DNA from 3 places in the Azospirillum thiophilum genome. Region 3 is predicted to be linked to each of the others. Evidence: predicted binding sites of a transcription regulator. Region 3 holds the regulator's gene; each other region holds the start of a gene.
What was found. The regulator LexA, encoded in region 3, represses DNA repair genes until DNA is damaged. The targets are predictions, from matches to a motif close to ATGTTCTANTTTGGTTC.

Region 1 (5,573 bases), 1.5 Mb from region 3:
CCTCCAGGGTGGAGACGCTGTCGCGCCGCGGCTCCTTGCGCGCTTGCCCATAGAGCGAGCGGAACTGCGGGTTCAGCACGATGCGGCGGCATTTCAGCAGCCACGCATTGCGCCACCACAGGGTCTTGGCCTGGCTCCAGGTGCCGTCCAGGACGATGACGCCCTCCAGGTCGTCCAGGATCTGGGCGCTGTCGCGCAGCGGCACGCCATCCCGGTCGACCGCGGCCACCTCCGGCCGCGGGCCGCCGCCCTCCTTGACCGGGCCGAGATAGAGCACGCCCCAGCGCTTGGGATCGACCTCCCGCCCCAGGATGCGCTTCAGGCCCGGCCAGCTCAGCCCGACCTTCACCATCGAATTGGCGAACTGCAGATGGGCGATCTGGGCGGTGCCCAGATTCTCCCGCTTTTCCTGCGGGTGCTGCAGGATCAGCAGGAAAACGCCGTTGTCGATGGGCTGAACTGCCTCGCAAATGCACAGGTGATCAGGTTTCAGGCAGTTCGGGCAGAGGTCGGGTGCGGGGGCACTGTGCATGGGAGGTACGTATTCCTTGAAGGGGATTGGCCGCGAATATGGGTTGGAACGGCGCGGAAGGAAACACATCTCATACTGATGGCGACGATCGCGGATCGGAATGCGGTCGCCGCCACGGCGCGTACGACAGATCCCCCCGTGTCATCCGAGTTCATGTGGGTTCAAGTGTGTTCGTATAAACCGTTTGTAGAGAGTTAGTCGTGTGTCATGGACCTCGTGTGACGCGTTTAACAGCTGGCCTGGAACTTGCGTATCCATAATCCAGGCAAACAGGACGACGGGTGGGCTCGGGAACGGCCTTGTCAGGCTGCCCCACGGTGCCATCCGGCGCTCAGAAGGAGACCTGCCATGCTGCCCGCCCACCTTGCCGACCGCCTGCTGAAGCAGCGCCGCGATGCCGACAGCGCGGAATTCGCCCGCCAGCTGCCGCTTCACGCGGACGATCCGCGCTGGATGACCGACCCGGAGGGGTCGGAACAGCCGGCCCGCCGCGAACCCGACTGGGCCGCCAGCTACTGACCTGCCCCTAGCGGCCGGCAGCCGCCGGGCGAAGATCCGACACAGGATCATGTCGCTTGTCGGACGTCGGCCAAAGGATCCGCCGGTCTTCGCCGCTCCGTACGAGGTCGTCTTCGGCCTCGTGCCAGCCCTCTCCATCCCAGGAGAGGGTCCAGCGGCCCGGCCGCCCGCCCCGGCAGCGCTCCAGCGCGACGGTCCAGCGCGGCTCCCCCAACCCCGGCAGGCCGCCTCCGGCCGGGCGCGGGAACGTAACATTCTCTTCATCCAGGCTGGGTGCGGTGTCCAGACGCCAGCGGGTGACCGCGGCGCTCAGTTCTTCCGGCCGCCGGCCATCCGCTCGGCCACCCCCCCGTCTGCCCGATAGCGCCCCTGCCTCCAAATCCAGCAGGAGGCCGGTCACGCCCGACGACTCGGCGGCGAGTTGCAGCCGACGGCTCGCGGTCAGGCTCAGCCCCGACACTTCGCCCAGCACCGCCGACAGGGCGGAGCAGCGCAGCGCCTCCTCCATCGCCCACAGCGCGTCGGCCGTCCGCACCGCCCGCACCGCCAGCAACCGGTCCGGCGTCAGCCCATAGGCCGCCAGACCGGGGGCATAGAGGTCGCGCCCACGCAGGATCCACAGGGCCGGGGCCTTCGGCGTCGCCAGCCGGGCCAGCAGAACCGCGGCGAAGCCGGTGCCCGCCCCCGGTTCCTCCGACGCCACCGCATGCAGGCAGCCCAGCGGCAGGCCGCCGTCGGGCAGATGGGCGTCGATCGGCCCGATTCCGAACGGCAGGGTCCGCCCCCCCTCCCCGCCCGCTCCCTCCATCCGCCGGATGCGCGCCCGCAGATCGGCCAGCACGCCGGCGCGGTCGCGCGGCGCAACCTCCGCGGGGATGGAAGAAGGCGGCAGGGCAGGCATGACCAGGCTCATGACCCGGCTCCTCTCGACAGGCATATGTTCCTGATATGTTCTATCACGAAGCCTTGTCGAGGGGGAGTCTGAGACTCCTGTCCCGTCGGATGCCCGGAAGCGGCCGGATCGGTTGGCGCCCGATCAATTGGCGATCGGGGTGGCGCCGATCTTGCCGCGTGGGGCGGCCTTGATGGTCGGGCCGGCATTGTCGGCCGGCTTCGCCAGGGTGGTGGAGGTGCCGCGGCTGCCGCGCGGCGTGCTGCCCTTCAAGCTCAGCAGATGCAGCCGGACATAGGCGGTGGAGCCGCCGGCCTTCACCGCGACCCAGTCGCTGTTGCGCACCCTGCCCAGCGTGCTCACCGCCTGCCCGGTCCCCAGCGTGGCGACGACAGCCGATCCGGCGGAAGGCTGTGCACGGAGCGGGGTCGGCTTGTCCACCTGCCATTCCCCATAGATCGGCTCGAGCCCGGTCCCGGTGTCGGGTGCGGTGCGCACGGCCGGCGGATTGGGGATGCGCTGATACGGCATGCAGCCGGGGACCGCCAGCACGGTCAGGGCCACCATCAGCGGAAGGGTACGCACACGCCGGATCATCGCTCACCTTGAAGGGATCGGTGCTTGGCAGAAGGCCGAAGGGGGCCGGGGAAAGGCCGTGGACCTTCGGCGCGACCATACAGGAGGCGGGGACCTCTTCGCCACCGCAGCGCAACCAGGGTCGCCATGCGCTTTTTGGGACGGACGGCCCGGGTCTGGAAATTTGTCGGAAACCCGATCTTTTCCACATCCGCCCCGCGCAGGACTCCGCCCCGGCTCCGCGTATCTTGACCATCGAGACGCCCGAGACGAGCCCCCCAGGCCTCCAGTCGCAGGACGTCCGCGCCAGACGGCAGTCCATAACGACCGCGCACCTCATGGGGACATCCGGCCATGATTTCCTCCCTCGGCAGTTCCAGCAGCGCAGCGACGCTTCAGAAATTCTTCTCCAAGGCGGATGCCAACAGCGATTCGTCGCTGTCCAAGGACGAGCTGCTGAGTTCGCTCGAGGGCACCTCGGCCTCGTCCGACAGTTCCAAGCTCTCCTCGGCGGTCGACAGTCTGGTCAGCAGCCTGGACAGCGACAAGGACGGATCGCTCAACGCGACGGAGTTCAGCTCCTTCTCCAGCCAGTTCGACTATGCCAGCGGCAGCACCCTGCTGGCGGCGCAGGAGCAGGCGAGCACCATGCAGCAGCAGTCCACCCAAAACCTCTATTCCAGCCTGGACAGTGACAGCAGCGGCGGTATCAGCGAGGATGAGTTGACCTCGGCCCTGACCTCCTCCGGGCAGACCGACACCGATGCCTCGTCGCTGTTCAGCAGCCTCGACAGCGACGAGGACGGATCGGTCTCGGAAGACGAGTTGACCAGCGCGCTGAAGGAGGCCGAGGCCAACCGTCCGCCGCCCCCGCCGCCGCCCGCCAACGACAGCAGCACCGCCGACAGTTCGGACAGCACTTCCGGCAGCACGGCCAGCACGTCGACCGCATCCTCTTCGGCCTCTTCCTCCTCTTCGTCGTCGTCGGCCTCGGGCGGCACGGCGGCTGCGGGCGGCACGACCAGCTACGACCCGCTGGACACCAACCAGGACGGCTATGTCTCGGAGGAGGAGAAGAAGGCCGCCTATGGCGGTGGCACGCAGCAGCAGACGGGCGGCGTGACCTCCAACCGCCTCAGCGGCGACATGCTGCGGACATTGATGCAGGGCATCAACGAGGTTGCCGCGTAGCCTTGTGGGTTCGGATGCGCGGCACGGGAAAAGGCGGTCGGCGGGTGGCGCCGGCCGCCTTTTCTTTTCAGGGATACCGGCGGAGAGGCCCCGCCGCCTTCAAATCAACCGGCCTCAAATCGCCCGGCTATGCCGTCCGGCGCCCTTGGACAGGTGGGTATCGAAGCGGGCGGCGACGATGCGCATCAGGGGGCGGGCGCTTTCCGGCACATGGACGCGCCGGCCCTCCACCACCGCGACGCCGTCGGCGACCAGATCGGCCATGCCGGCCAGCTCCGGCTCGAAGGCGTCCTCGCTCAGCCCATGGGCGCGGGCGACGGCGGCGGTGTCGACCGACAGGTCACACATCAGCCGCATGATCAGGTCGCGGCGCAGCCGGTCGTCGTCGGTCAGCGCGATGCCCTTGCCGGTGGGCAGGCGTCCTTCCTCGACGACGGTGGCGTACTGGTCGAAGGGGACGGCGTTCTGGACATAGCCCTGCGGCAGCGCGCCGATGGAGGATGCGCCGAAGCCCAGCAGCACCTCGGCATCGTCGGTGGTGTAGCCCTGGAAGTTGCGGCCCAGCCGCCCTTCCTCCTGCTGCACCGCCAGCTCGTCGCCGGGACGGGCGAAATGGTCGAGGCCGATGGCGCTGTAGCCGGCGGCCGACAGCGTGTCGGCGATGGCGGCGAACTGTTCCCAGCGGCCGAGCGAGTCGGCCAGCACCGACTCGTCGATCTTCTTCTGGTGGGTCTTCATCCACGGCACATGGGCATAGCCGAAGACCGACAGCCGGTCGGGCGCCATCTCCAGCGCGATTTCGGCGGAGCGGGTGACGCTCTCCACCGACTGGTGCGGCAGGCCGTACATCAGGTCGAGGTTGACGCTGGCGATGCCAGCCTCCTGCAACCAGGTCAGTGCCTGCTCGGTCACGGCGCGCGGCTGGACGCGGTTGATCGCCTCCTGAACGGTGCCGTCGAAATCCTGCACGCCCAGCGAGGCGCGGTTGACCCCGGCGCGGCCCAGCGCCGCCGCCATCTCCGCCGTCAGGGTCCGGGGGTCAATCTCCACCGCCAGCTCGGCATCGGCGGCGACGTCGAAGCGCGAGCGCAGCAGCGCGATCATCGCCTCGAAATCGTCGGGCGCCATCATGGTCGGGGTGCCGCCGCCGAAATGGATGTGGCGCACCGCCAGCCGGCCGGGAATGCGGTCGGCCACCATGGCGATCTCGCGCCGCATATGGCCGAGATACTCGGCGATCGGGGCATAGCGCGCGACAATCTTGGTGTGGCAGCCGCAGTACCAGCACATCTTCTGGCAGAAGGGGACATGCAGGTAGAGCGAGCCGGACCGCGTCGGCTCGACCGCCTCCAGCCAGCCGCCATAGACCTCGCCGGTCACCTCGGGCGTGAAGTGCGGCGCGGTCGGGTAGCTGGTGTAACGCGGCACCCGCAGCCCGTCATACTTGGCGAGCAGCGCGGCATCGACACCATGGATACGGGACGGGGCGGCGGGGGCCGGCGAAACGGCCGCGCGAGCCAGGGGGGCGGAGATGGCGTTCATGAGCGACAGAGTGCCGCAGCCTTCCCGCCCCTGCCTTGATCCACGTCAAGACCGCAGATGCCGCGGCCTTACCGCCTCGCCGCGGCGCCGGCAAGACGCTGCTCCAGATGCTCGTGCAGCAGGTCTAGGTTCATCCGGTTGGCCTTGAAGGCGACGTCGAACACCGTGCCGATCACCGGGACGGAACCGAGCGCCCAATCCACCGCGACGTTGAAGGCCATGCGGGCCAGAAGCGTCTTGGGCAGGTCGAAGCGGGCGGCTTCCAGGATGATGTAGGCGGACACCACCGCGGTCGCCGTGTCGCCCGCCACCGGCACCAGG
Region 2 (5,573 bases), 470 kb from region 3:
AGTCAACTTCCCTTTCCGACACCGCACGCCGCAGGATCACCGGCGGCGCTCCGCCCGGCGGGGCGATGCTGCTGCTCCAGTACGGGCTGGCGCCGGCCGGGCTGCTGCTGCTGGCCGCCGGCCTGTTGTTGGACCGCGATGCGGTCGGTTGGCTGGGCGCGGCTGCGGCGGCGGCCGGCACCGGCCTGCTGATCGGCCGCAGCGTCGCGGTGGTGCGGCGATCGGCGCGCGTCGGCGCGCTGCTGGGCGGTGCGCTCGAAGGGATGCCGGCCGGACAGCTGGTCTGCGACGGCGCCGACGAGGTGCTGTTCGTCAATGCCGCCTTCCGCGAGTTGGCGGGCTGGCGCCGCGGCGAACGGCCGCTGGAGGCGTTGGCGCGCCAGTTCTCCGGCGATCCCGACAGCGCGCGCGAGTTCGGCCGCCTGCGCGACCGGGTGCGGGCGGGGGCGGCGGCGTCGGCCGAGCTGGCGATCCCGGCGCTGGACGGCCATCCGCCGGAATGGCGCAAGGTCCAGGGCCAGCCGGTCGCCGGCTTTCCCGGCTCCGTCCATTGGCGGGTCGAGGACATCACCGCCCGGCGCGAGCTGGAGCATGTCATGCTGCGCGAGCAGGCCAAGCTCGCCGATTTCATGGAGCATGCGCCGGTCGGCTTCTTTTCCGTCGACCAGAACGGCCAGTTCCTGTTCGTCAACGCCACGCTGGCCCAATGGCTGGAGGCCTCGCCGGGCGACCTGACCGACGGTGAGCTGCGGCTGCACGGCGTCCTCGCCGCTCCCCCGGCCGCCGCCCCCTACGACCTGTTCGACCATGGCGGCGGCGAGCAGCGCGGCGAGCTGACCATGGTCGGGCTGCATGGCCGCCGGTTCCAGGTGGCGGTCGCGCAGAGCGTGGTGCGGGCCGACGACGGCACCGTCCACACCCGGTCGGTGGTGCGCGACCTGTCGCCGGAACGCGAGTGGCAGGAGGCGCTGCGCCATTCCGAGCAGCGGTTCCAGCGCTTCTTCGAGGATGCGCCGATCGGCATCGCCCTGGTCGACGAAACCGGGCAGCTGACCGAATGCAACGAGGCCTTCCTGGCGCTGATCGGCAGCGAGGCGGGCAGCGTCATCGACCGGCCGATGCCCGACCTGATCGTCCCGGCGGAGCGCGAGGCGGTGACCGCCCGGCTGAAGGCGGTCCAGGGTGGCGCCGATCCGGCGACCCCGCTGGAGGTGCGGCTGTCCGGCGGGCGGGAGCTGACCGCCCAGCTCTATGCCCGGCGGCTGGTCGGCCCGGTCAAGCCGGACGGACGGCGCGACGGGGGCGGACTGATCCTTCACTTCATCGACATGACCGAGCGCAAGAGCCTGGAGGCCCAGTTCGCCCAGTCGCAGAAGATGCAGGCGGTCGGCCAGCTGGCCGGCGGCGTCGCGCACGACTTCAACAATCTGCTGACGGCAATGATCGGCTTCTGCGACCTGCTGCTGCTGCGGCACAAGCCGGGCGACCAGTCCTTCAGCGACATCATGCAGATCAAGCAGAACGCCAACCGCGCCGCCAATCTGGTGCGGCAGCTGCTGGCCTTCTCGCGCCAGCAGACGCTGCAGCCGCGCGTCATCAACGTGACCGACGTGCTGGCCGAGCTGGCGAACCTGTTGCGCCGGCTGATCGGCGAGAACATCGAGCTGAAGATGATCCATGGCCGCGACCTGGGGCTGGTCAAGGTCGACCAGAACCAGCTGGAGCAGGTCATCATCAATCTGGTGGTCAACGCCCGCGACGCCATGGCCGGCGGCGGCAAGCTGACTGTCAACACCACCAACCTCGTCCTGGACCAGCCCGAGCGGCGCGAGCATGAGACGATCCCGCCCGGCGGTTATGTCTCCATCGAGGTGATCGACACCGGCTGCGGCATCGCGCGCGAGAACCTGCAACGCATCTTCGAGCCCTTCTACACCACCAAGGAGGTCGGGTCGGGCACCGGTCTGGGGCTGTCGACGGTCTATGGCATCGTGCGGCAGACCGGCGGCTTCGTGCTGGTCGATTCCGCGGTGGGGGAGGGGACCACCTTCACCATCCTGCTGCCCCGCCACCAGGGCGAGCTGCGCCCGGTCGACACGGCGGAGCCGCGCGAGCGGCGCGGCAGCGACCTGACCGGCACCGGCATCATCCTGCTGGTCGAGGACGAGGACGCGGTCCGCGTTTTCTCCGCCCGTGCGCTGCGCAACAAGGGCTATCAGGTGCTGGAGGCCAAGAACGGCGAGGCGGCCCTGCAGCAGATCGAGACCAACGGCGCCTCCATCGACCTGCTGATCACCGACGTGGTGATGCCCCAGATGGACGGCCCGACGCTGGCCCGCCATGTCCGCCGGCTGCGGCCGGAGATGCGGGTCATCTTCATTTCCGGCTATGCCGAGGACCGGCTGGGCGAGATCGACGGCGTCGAGGTGGCCCATTTCCTGCCCAAGCCCTTCTCGCTGAAGCAACTGGCCTCCAAGGTGAAGGAGGTCATCCGCGACAGCCGGTGAGGGCGCGTTTTCCCCGCCCCCTCCCTAACCCTCCCCCACCTGCGGTGGGAGAGGGAACTGCCGCTGTCCTTTGTATGACCTCCGCAAGCGTCCAACCCCCTCTCCCGCAAAGCGGGGGAGGGATGGGGAGGGGGCAGCGCGGAGAAGCAGCGGGGAGAGACACCGGGGGAGTGGGAAAAGCGTCCTCCGGCAAACCCCGGAAAACAGGAACACACCAGAAACATCGGCCCTTGCAAACCAGAACGAAAAGAGTACATTCAGCTTCGTTGCAAGAGCGCCGACCGTGTGTTCTAAGAGAGGGGTACCGGGCATGTCGTCCGCACAGCTTCGTTTGGTCGAGAAGGATTCCATGGACAAGCAGAAGGCGCTGGATGCCGCCCTGAGCCAGATCGAACGTGCGTTCGGCAAGGGCTCGATCATGAAGCTTGGCACCAAGGAGAATTTGGTCGAGACGGAGGTGGTGTCCACCGGCTCGCTCGGTCTCGACATCGCACTGGGCATCGGCGGCCTGCCGCGCGGCCGCATCGTCGAAATCTACGGGCCTGAAAGCTCGGGCAAGACCACGCTGGCGCTGCATGCCATCGCCCAGGCACAGAAGGCCGGCGGCACCTGCGCGTTCATCGACGCCGAACACGCGCTCGACCCGTCCTATGCCCGCAAGCTCGGCGTCAAGGTCGACGACCTGCTGATCTCCCAGCCCGATGCCGGCGAGCAGGCGCTGGAGATCGCCGACACGCTGGTGCGCTCCGGCGCTATCGACGTGCTGGTGGTCGACTCGGTCGCGGCGCTGGTGCCGCGCGCCGAACTGGAAGGCGAGATGGGCGACAGCCATGTCGGTCTGCATGCCCGCCTGATGAGCCAGGCGCTGCGCAAGCTGACCGGCTCGATTTCCAAGTCGAACTGCCTCGTCATCTTCATCAACCAGATCCGCCTGAAGATCGGCGTGATGTTCGGCAATCCGGAGACGACGACCGGCGGCAACGCGCTGAAGTTCTATGCTTCGGTCCGTCTCGACATCCGCCGCATCGGCGCGATCAAGGACCGCGACGCCGTGGTCGGCAACCAGACCCGCGTCAAGGTGGTGAAGAACAAGATGGCCCCGCCGTTCCGCGTGGTCGAGTTCGACATCATGTATGGCGAGGGCGTGTCGAAGGTCGGCGAACTGCTCGATCTCGGCATCCAGGCCGGGGTGGTGGACAAGTCCGGCGCCTGGTTCAGCTATGACGGCACCCGCATCGGCCAGGGCCGCGAGAACGCCAAGAATTACCTGCGCAACAATCCCGAGATGGCTGACGCGATCGAGGCCAAGATCCGTGGCAACGCTGGTCTGGTCGCCGACGCCATGATGGGCACCCCGGAAAGCGACGCCGAAGCCTCCACGCCGGAGTGATCGCAGAGGGTATGTGTGATGATAAAAGCCCCGCCTTCCGAAAGGGAGGCGGGGCTTTTTCGCATTTTCAGGCTGACAGGAAATTTGCGGGCGGCGGTTGCCTCCTCCCTAACCCTCCCCCTCTTCGAGGGAGAGGGAACCCTGCTGCCTGGGCATTTACGCTACGCTTACAAGCGTCCTACCCCCTCCACCGCCAAGCTCTCGCACAAACCTTCGGTTTGTGCTGACGCGACAGGCGGACCGAAGGTCCGCTGAGAGCGGGGGAAGGGATGGGGAGGGGGCATTTGGCGGCCGGCTCCTCACACATCCACCACCATATGCGGCCTGAACGCGCCTTCCAGCGTCAGCAGCAGGTGCAGGTAGACCGCCACCTTGCGGGCGCGGTCGGTGTTGCGGGCGAGGCAGTCGCGCAGCTGTTCGGCCAGACGCGCGGTTTCCGGGTCCGGCTCCGACATTGCGGCGGCGGTGGCGGCCTGGACGATGTGTTCGGGGTCGACGGGGAGTGGCGCGGCCGGGTCCTTCAGCAGCGCCTCGGCCAGTGCCTCCTCGTCATGCTGCGGCGCCAGGGCGGCGCCCGGCGGGGAGGGCGGCACGCGGCGGGACAGGTGGCTGCGCAGATTGTCCTTCAGCCGGGCCCGCTGATGCTCGTCGAGCCCGTCGAACTGGTCGACCTCGTCGAACAGAAGATCATAGAGACGGCGGCGCTGCGGGTTGGGCGGATGCTGTTCCCGCCGCTCCTGCTCGCGGTCCCGCTGTTCCCGACGCGGGTTGCGCTGGTGGTTGCGGTCGGTGGCGCTGCCGGAGCGTTCGACCCCGGCGGTGGTGCGGACGCTGAATTCCGGCGGGCCGATGCCGCGGCCGGACGCGAGATTGCCGGACATGAGCCGCCTCCCCGGGACCGTGTCTCCCAGTGCTCAACTCTGGCATAGCCGGCGCTTCCTTCCAAGCCGAAGCGCCGGCCTATGACCATCAGTCGGCGGCCCCGGCACCGACGGCACCGTCGGCCGGGGACGGCTTGCTCTTGCCGAAGCCGATGGTCGGGAAGACGTTGATCAGCGCGGTGATGAAGGCGGCCAGATAGGGCAGCGACTGCACCACCAGCAGGCCCGACCACATGAAGGCGTCGCGGTTCTCGTGGCCGAAGACCATGACGATGGCCAGCGCCGCGCCCCACAGCGACACCAGCAGCACCAGCTCCTCGCGCGCCATCAGGAAGGCCTGCATCAGCGCCGGCTGGTTCTCGCATTTCGGCGTGCGGACGAAGGGCCGGCCGGAGGTGAAGATGCCCAGCCACATGGCGCGGCCGACCGTGTGGGTCAGCGCCATGCCGGCGACCGCCGCCCCGACCTTGTCCCAGAAGCCGCACTTCACCCGCGCCTCGTAGAGCCACAGCGACGCGCCGACCTTGAAGGCGAAGACGCTGAGCGTCGGGATCATGAAGACGTTGGGCGGGAACTCGAAATATTTGGGGAAGGCCATCAGGCCGATCGACCACAGGATGCCGGCAATGCCGAAGATCATATGGGCGGCGTCGGCGAACCAGGGCAGCCAGCCGGTGATGAAATGGTACTTCTGGCCCGAGGTCAGTTCCTTGGCGCCCGGCGCCAGCTGGCGCCAATGATGCTTCAGGATCTGCACCGCGCCATAGGCCCAGCGGAAACGCTGCGTCTTGTAGG
Region 3 (5,573 bases):
TATTTCGGGCTGATGCAGGAACCGCCCTGGTGGATCGGATTGGTAACGGCGGGTGGCGCTGGAATTCTGCTGCTGATCGTGCGTCGGCGGTTCGTGCCGGCGGCGGTGACGGTGGCCCTGTTGACGGCGGTGGGCGGGTTCCTGGTGGCGCAGGGTCATGCGGCGCGCGTCGCAGCGCCGGTACTGACCCGTGGCATAACGGCGGCGACCGTCACCGGTCGGGTGATGGCGGTGGAGCGGCGACCGGGTGCGGTGCGGCTGACCCTGCATGCACCGTCGATCAGCCGGCTGTCGCCCGAGCAGACGCCGGCCACCCTGCGAATCCGCCTGTCCGACCGTCACCCGCCGCCCGCTCCGGGATCGGTTGTGCGGCTGCGTGCAACCCTGTCGCCGCCGCAGGCGCCGGCCGAACCTGGGGCTTTCGACTTCCAGCGCCGCGCCTGGTTCATGGGACTGGGAGGAGTCGGCTTCGCGACCAGCGCGGTCGAAGCCATGGAAGCCCCGCCCGTCACCGGATGGAGCACCGTCGCCCTTGCCTTCGAACGGGCGCGCGGCGTCATCGCAGAGCGGGTCGCCGCCACCATCGGCGATCCGGTCGAGGCCAGCGTCACCACGGCCCTGCTGAACGGCGAAGAGTTCGGCATCCCCGAAGAGACATTGGAAGACTTCCGCAACAGCGGGCTGGCGCATCTGCTGTCGATCTCCGGCCTGCATGTGGGGATCGCTGCCGGCATCCTGTTCTATGTGGTGCGGGCCATGCTGGCGACGGTGCCCTACATCGCGCTGCGCTGGCCGATCAAGAAGATCGCGGCGCTGTTCGGCATCCTGTCGGCGCTGGCCTATACCATGCTGGTCGGTGCGCCGCTGCCGACGGTGCGGTCGGTGCTGATGACCGGGCTGGTGATGGGAGCGATCATGCTGGACCGCGACCCGCTGAGCATGCGGCTGGTCGCATTCGCCGGGCTGGTCACCATTGCCCTGGATCCGGAAGGGATGCTCGGACCCAGCTTCCAGATGTCCTTTGCGGCGGTGGTGGCGCTGATCGCCGCCTTTGAGCGCGGCAGCCTGCGGCTGGCGGCGATACGGCGCGATGCCGGATGGCTTGTGCGCAGCCTGCTCTATGTCGGCGGCATCCTGCTGACCAGCGTGGTCGCCACACTGGCGACCCTGCCGTTCTCGCTTTTCCATTTTCAGCAGATCGCCTTCTACGGCGTGCTGTCGAACCTGATCGCGATCCCCATCACGTCTTTCTGGGTGATGCCCTGGAGCCTGATCGCCTATGCGCTGATGCCCTTCGGGGCGGAGGCGCCGGCATTGATCGCCATGAACTGGGGCGACAGGGCAGTGATCTGGACGGCGGAGCTGTTCGGCCGGTTGCCCTGGGCCTCCCTGACCGTACCGGCGATGCCGGTGGAAGGGTTCGCTGTGTTGGTGGCGGGCGGGCTGTGGCTCTGCATCTGGACGCGGCGCTGGCGCTGGCTCGGGCTGGTGCCCATCCTGGCCGGCCTCGCCTCGCCGGCACTGGTGACGAGGCCGGATGTGCTGGTCGCCGGGGACGGGGCGGTGGTGGCTGTGCGCATGGCGGATGGACGTCTCAGCGCGTCGGGCAAGGGCGGCGGACGTATCGTCGAGACCTGGAGGGAGCGGGACGGCGACCGGACGGCGGCCGATCCCTGGCCGGCGGCGGGCGGATGGGCCGACGGCGCAGGAAGGTCGTCGATGGCGTGCGACGACTGGGGCTGCCTGTACCAGCTGCGAGGGAAGATCATCGCCCTACCGCGATTGGCGGATGCGCTGGACGAGGATTGCGGCGTCGCCGACGCAGTGGTAACGGCGGCGGTGGCGCGCGGATGCCGGGCCGGACTGGTGATCGACCGCTGGGCGCTGCGGCACGGAGGCGCGCACACGCTGACGGTCACGGGCGAGGGAATTCGGATCGAGACATCCAACGGTCGGCAGGGAGAGCGGCCCTGGTCAGGACCTGGACGGTGAGTCAGAGTCACTGGCCCCCCCCTTCGGCGGGGGAGGGGCCAGGGCGGCTTGATGACGAGCCGTCAGCACTTCCGCAGTCAGTACTTCCTTACCAGCCCGACCAGCTTGCCCTGCACGCGGACGCGGTCGGCACCGAAGATGCGGGTCTCATAGGCTGAGTTGGCCGGCTCCAGGGCGATGGTGTTGCCCTTGCGGCGCAGACGCTTGAGCGTCACCTCGCCCTCGTCGACCAGGGCCACCACGATGGCGCCGTTGTCCGCAGCGTCACAGCGTTGGATGATGACGGTGTCGTGGTCGAGGATGCCGGCCTCCACCATCGAATCGCCGGACACCTCGAGGGCGTAATGGTCGCCGGCGGTGAGCATCGAGACCGGGATGTCGACGAAGGCGCTGTTGTCGCGCAACGCCTCGATCGGCGTTCCGGCGGCGATGCGGCCGTAGAGCGGCAACTGCACCGTTTCCGGCGCGGCAGTCGGGGAGGGTGGAGCCACATCGCGACCGACGAAGGCGAAATCGCCCCTGATGACGTTGGGATGGAATTTCGGCTTGGACGCCGTACGGGACCGGGCGGTATCCAGCCCCTCGGGCAGCCGCAGAACCTCCAGCGCGCGGGCGCGGTGGGGCAGGCGGCGGATGAAACCGCGTTCCTCGAGGCCGGTGATAAGGCGGTGGATGCCCGACTTCGATTTCAGGCCCAGGGCGTCCTTCATCTCGTCGAACGACGGCGAAACGCCGCCCTGGCCGAGCCGCTCGTGGATGAACAGCAGCAATTCGTGCTGCTTGCGCGTGAGCATGGATGCCTCCCGGCGGTCGCCAGACTGAAGATGGAACAAATACAAAACGTTGCTCCATGTTCTAGTTTGGTTCCCGCTGCGCGTCAAGCCCCTGTCATCTTCGCGGCGACGGGAAATGGAACATTTCGCCACTCGTCTCAGCAATTGGATGCGGTCAAGGTCTCGACAGACGGCAGGGCGGCGGCCATATAATCGGTTCCTGTTCCGTACCCCTTTCCCGATCCGGATCGCCGCCCCATGGCAAGCCCAGTCCTCTCCGCCATTCCCGCCAAGCCGCTTGCGAAGCTGGAAGCCGGGAAGCAATTCGTCCTCTCGTCGGAGTTCAAGCCGTCGGGCGACCAGCCGAACGCGATCGAGGAGCTGACCGCCGGCCTGCGCCAGGGTGAGCGCGACCAGGTCCTGCTGGGCGTCACCGGGTCGGGCAAGACCTTCACCATGGCGCACGTCATCCAGCTGCTGCAGCGCCCGACGCTGGTCCTGGCGCCGAACAAGACGCTGGCGGCGCAGCTCTATGGCGAGATGAAATCCTTCTTTCCGAACAACGCGGTGGAGTATTTCGTCTCCTACTACGACTATTACCAGCCGGAAGCCTACGTCGCGCGGACCGACACCTACATCGAGAAGGAATCCTCGATCAACGAGCAGATCGACCGCATGCGCCACGCGGCGACGCGGTCGCTGCTGGAGCGCGACGACGTCATCATCGTCGCCTCGGTGTCCTGCATCTACGGCATCGGCTCGGTCGAGACCTATTCCGAAATGACCGTCGACCTGCGCAAGGGCGAGATCATTTCCCAGCCGGAACTGTTGCGCAAGCTGACCGAGCTGCAATACAAGCGCAACGACGCCGCCTTCGGCCGCGGCCTGTTCCGCGTGCGCGGCGATACGGTGGAACTGTTTCCCGCCCACATGGAAGACCGGGCGTGGCGCATCTCGCTGTTCGGCGACGAGATCGAGGCGATCCACGAGGTCGATCCGCTGACCGGCGAGAAGCTGGCGGCGCTGGAGGCGGTGCGCGTCTACCCCAACAGCCACCACGTCATCCCCAAGCCGACGCTCCATCAGGCGATCGGTCAGATCAAGAAGGATCTCAAGGTTCGGCTGGAGGAGTTCGCCGCCGAGGGCAAGCTGCTGGAGGCCCAGCGGCTGGAGCAGCGAGTCACCTTCGATATCGAGATGATGGCGGCGACCGGCGCCTGTGCCGGGATCGAGAACTACTCGCGCTATCTGACCGGACGCGCACCCGGCGAGCCGCCGCCGACGCTGTTCGAGTATCTGCCGAAGGATGCCCTGCTGATCGTCGACGAGAGCCACGTCATGGTGCCGCAGATCGGCGGCATGTACCGCGGCGATCTGGCGCGCAAGACCATCCTGTCCGATTACGGGTTCCGTCTGCCGAGCTGCAAGGACAACCGCCCGCTGAAATTCGAGGAATGGGAGGGGATGCGGCCGCAGACCGTCTTCGTCTCCGCCACCCCCGGCCCGTGGGAGATGGAGCGCACCGGCGGCGTCTTCACCGAGCAGCTGGTCCGCCCGACCGGCCTGATCGACCCACCGGTGATCATCCGCCCGACCGAGACCCAGGTCGACGACCTGATCGGCGAGTGCAAGGAGGTGGTCGCCAAGGGCTATCGCATCCTGGTCACCACCCTGACCAAGAAGATGGCCGAGGCGCTGACCGAATACATGCACGAGGCCGGCCTGCGCGTCCGCTACATCCACTCCGACGTGGAGACGCTGGAGCGCATCGAGATCATCCGCGACCTGCGGCTCGGTGCCTACGACGTGCTGGTTGGCATCAACCTGCTGCGCGAGGGGCTGGACATTCCGGAATGCGCGCTGGTGGCGATCCTCGACGCCGACAAGGAGGGCTATCTGCGCTCGAAGACGTCGCTGATCCAGACCATCGGCCGCGCCGCGCGCAATGTCGACGGCCGTGCCCTGCTCTATGCCGACAAGATCACCGACAGCATGAAGTACGCCATCGACGAGACGGCGCGCCGCCGCGAAAAGCAGATGGCCTACAATCTGGAGCACGGCATCACCCCGGAATCGATCAAGAAGGCGATCGGCGACATCATGGAAAGCGTTTACGAACGCGCCGACCATGTGACGGTGAAGACCGGGCTGAACACCACCGAGCTGGTCGGCCACAATCTCAAGACCGTCATCGCCGACCTGGAAAAGCGCATGCGCGCCGCCGCCGCCGACCTCGAATTCGAGGAGGCCGCGCGCCTGCGCGACGAGCTGCGCCGGCTGGAGGCGATGGATCTCGGGTTGGAGACTCCCGGCAGCATCGGCATCAGCAGCGCCCGCCAGGGGCGCGGCATCCCGGAGGGTGCCCCGAAGAAGCAGGGCCGCCGCCGCCGCGGGCCATAGGCGGCAAGGGGTTGGCGGCCTTGTCGGCGGCAGGTTGCATCACCATACTCCGGGTTCCCGCGGGATGACACCGGGGCAGGAGGAGGACAGGGGGTTGCGGTTTCGTTGGGTCGTCATGGGATCGCTGGCAGCATCGGCGCTGTGGGGTGCCGGGCTGGGACCGGTCCCCATGGCTGCGGCGGCTGCAACCAAGCCGGCCGAAAAGCCCGCCGCGGTGGCCGAACTGCCGCTGCCCTCCCTGAAGACGAAATCCACCGACTGCGAATTGGCCGAGCAGGGCGATGCCAACGCCGCCTATCGGCTGGCCCGCCGTTACCTGTTCGGCAAGGGCGTGGCGAAGAACCGGCGGCTCGGCACCGCCTGGCTGCGGGCCGCCGCCTCGCGCGGGCATCCGGAGGCGCGGCGGCT

Region 1: a site for LexA is predicted at 1,989-2,005, ahead of AL072_RS34165 (ImuA family protein). Genes of this name have one in related genera too.
Region 2: a site for LexA is predicted at 2,748-2,764, ahead of recA (recombinase RecA). Genes of this name have one in related genera too.

The regions. Positions count from the first base shown of each region.
Region 1 is NZ_CP012401.1:1,205,862-1,211,434, reverse strand. It holds gene AL072_RS05575 (tRNA-uridine aminocarboxypropyltransferase) at 1-532, opposite strand, end outside; gene AL072_RS35155 (hypothetical protein) at 881-1,051, shown strand; gene AL072_RS34165 (ImuA family protein) at 1,059-1,964, opposite strand; gene AL072_RS05565 (SH3 domain-containing protein) at 2,088-2,528, opposite strand; gene AL072_RS05560 (EF-hand domain-containing protein) at 2,874-3,710, shown strand; gene hemN (oxygen-independent coproporphyrinogen III oxidase) at 3,825-5,252, opposite strand; gene AL072_RS05550 (DUF4112 domain-containing protein) at 5,321-5,573, opposite strand, start outside.
Region 2 is NZ_CP012401.1:2,244,206-2,249,778, forward strand. It holds gene AL072_RS10410 (ATP-binding protein) at 1-2,507, shown strand, start outside; gene recA (recombinase RecA) at 2,818-3,897, shown strand; gene AL072_RS10420 (hypothetical protein) at 4,197-4,778, opposite strand; gene AL072_RS10425 (glycosyltransferase family 2 protein) at 4,867-5,573, opposite strand, start outside.
Region 3 is NZ_CP012401.1:2,718,486-2,724,058, reverse strand. It holds gene AL072_RS12610 (ComEC/Rec2 family competence protein) at 1-1,992, shown strand, start outside; gene lexA (transcriptional repressor LexA) at 2,070-2,786, opposite strand; gene uvrB (excinuclease ABC subunit UvrB) at 3,024-5,165, shown strand; gene AL072_RS12595 (lytic transglycosylase domain-containing protein) at 5,260-5,573, shown strand, end outside.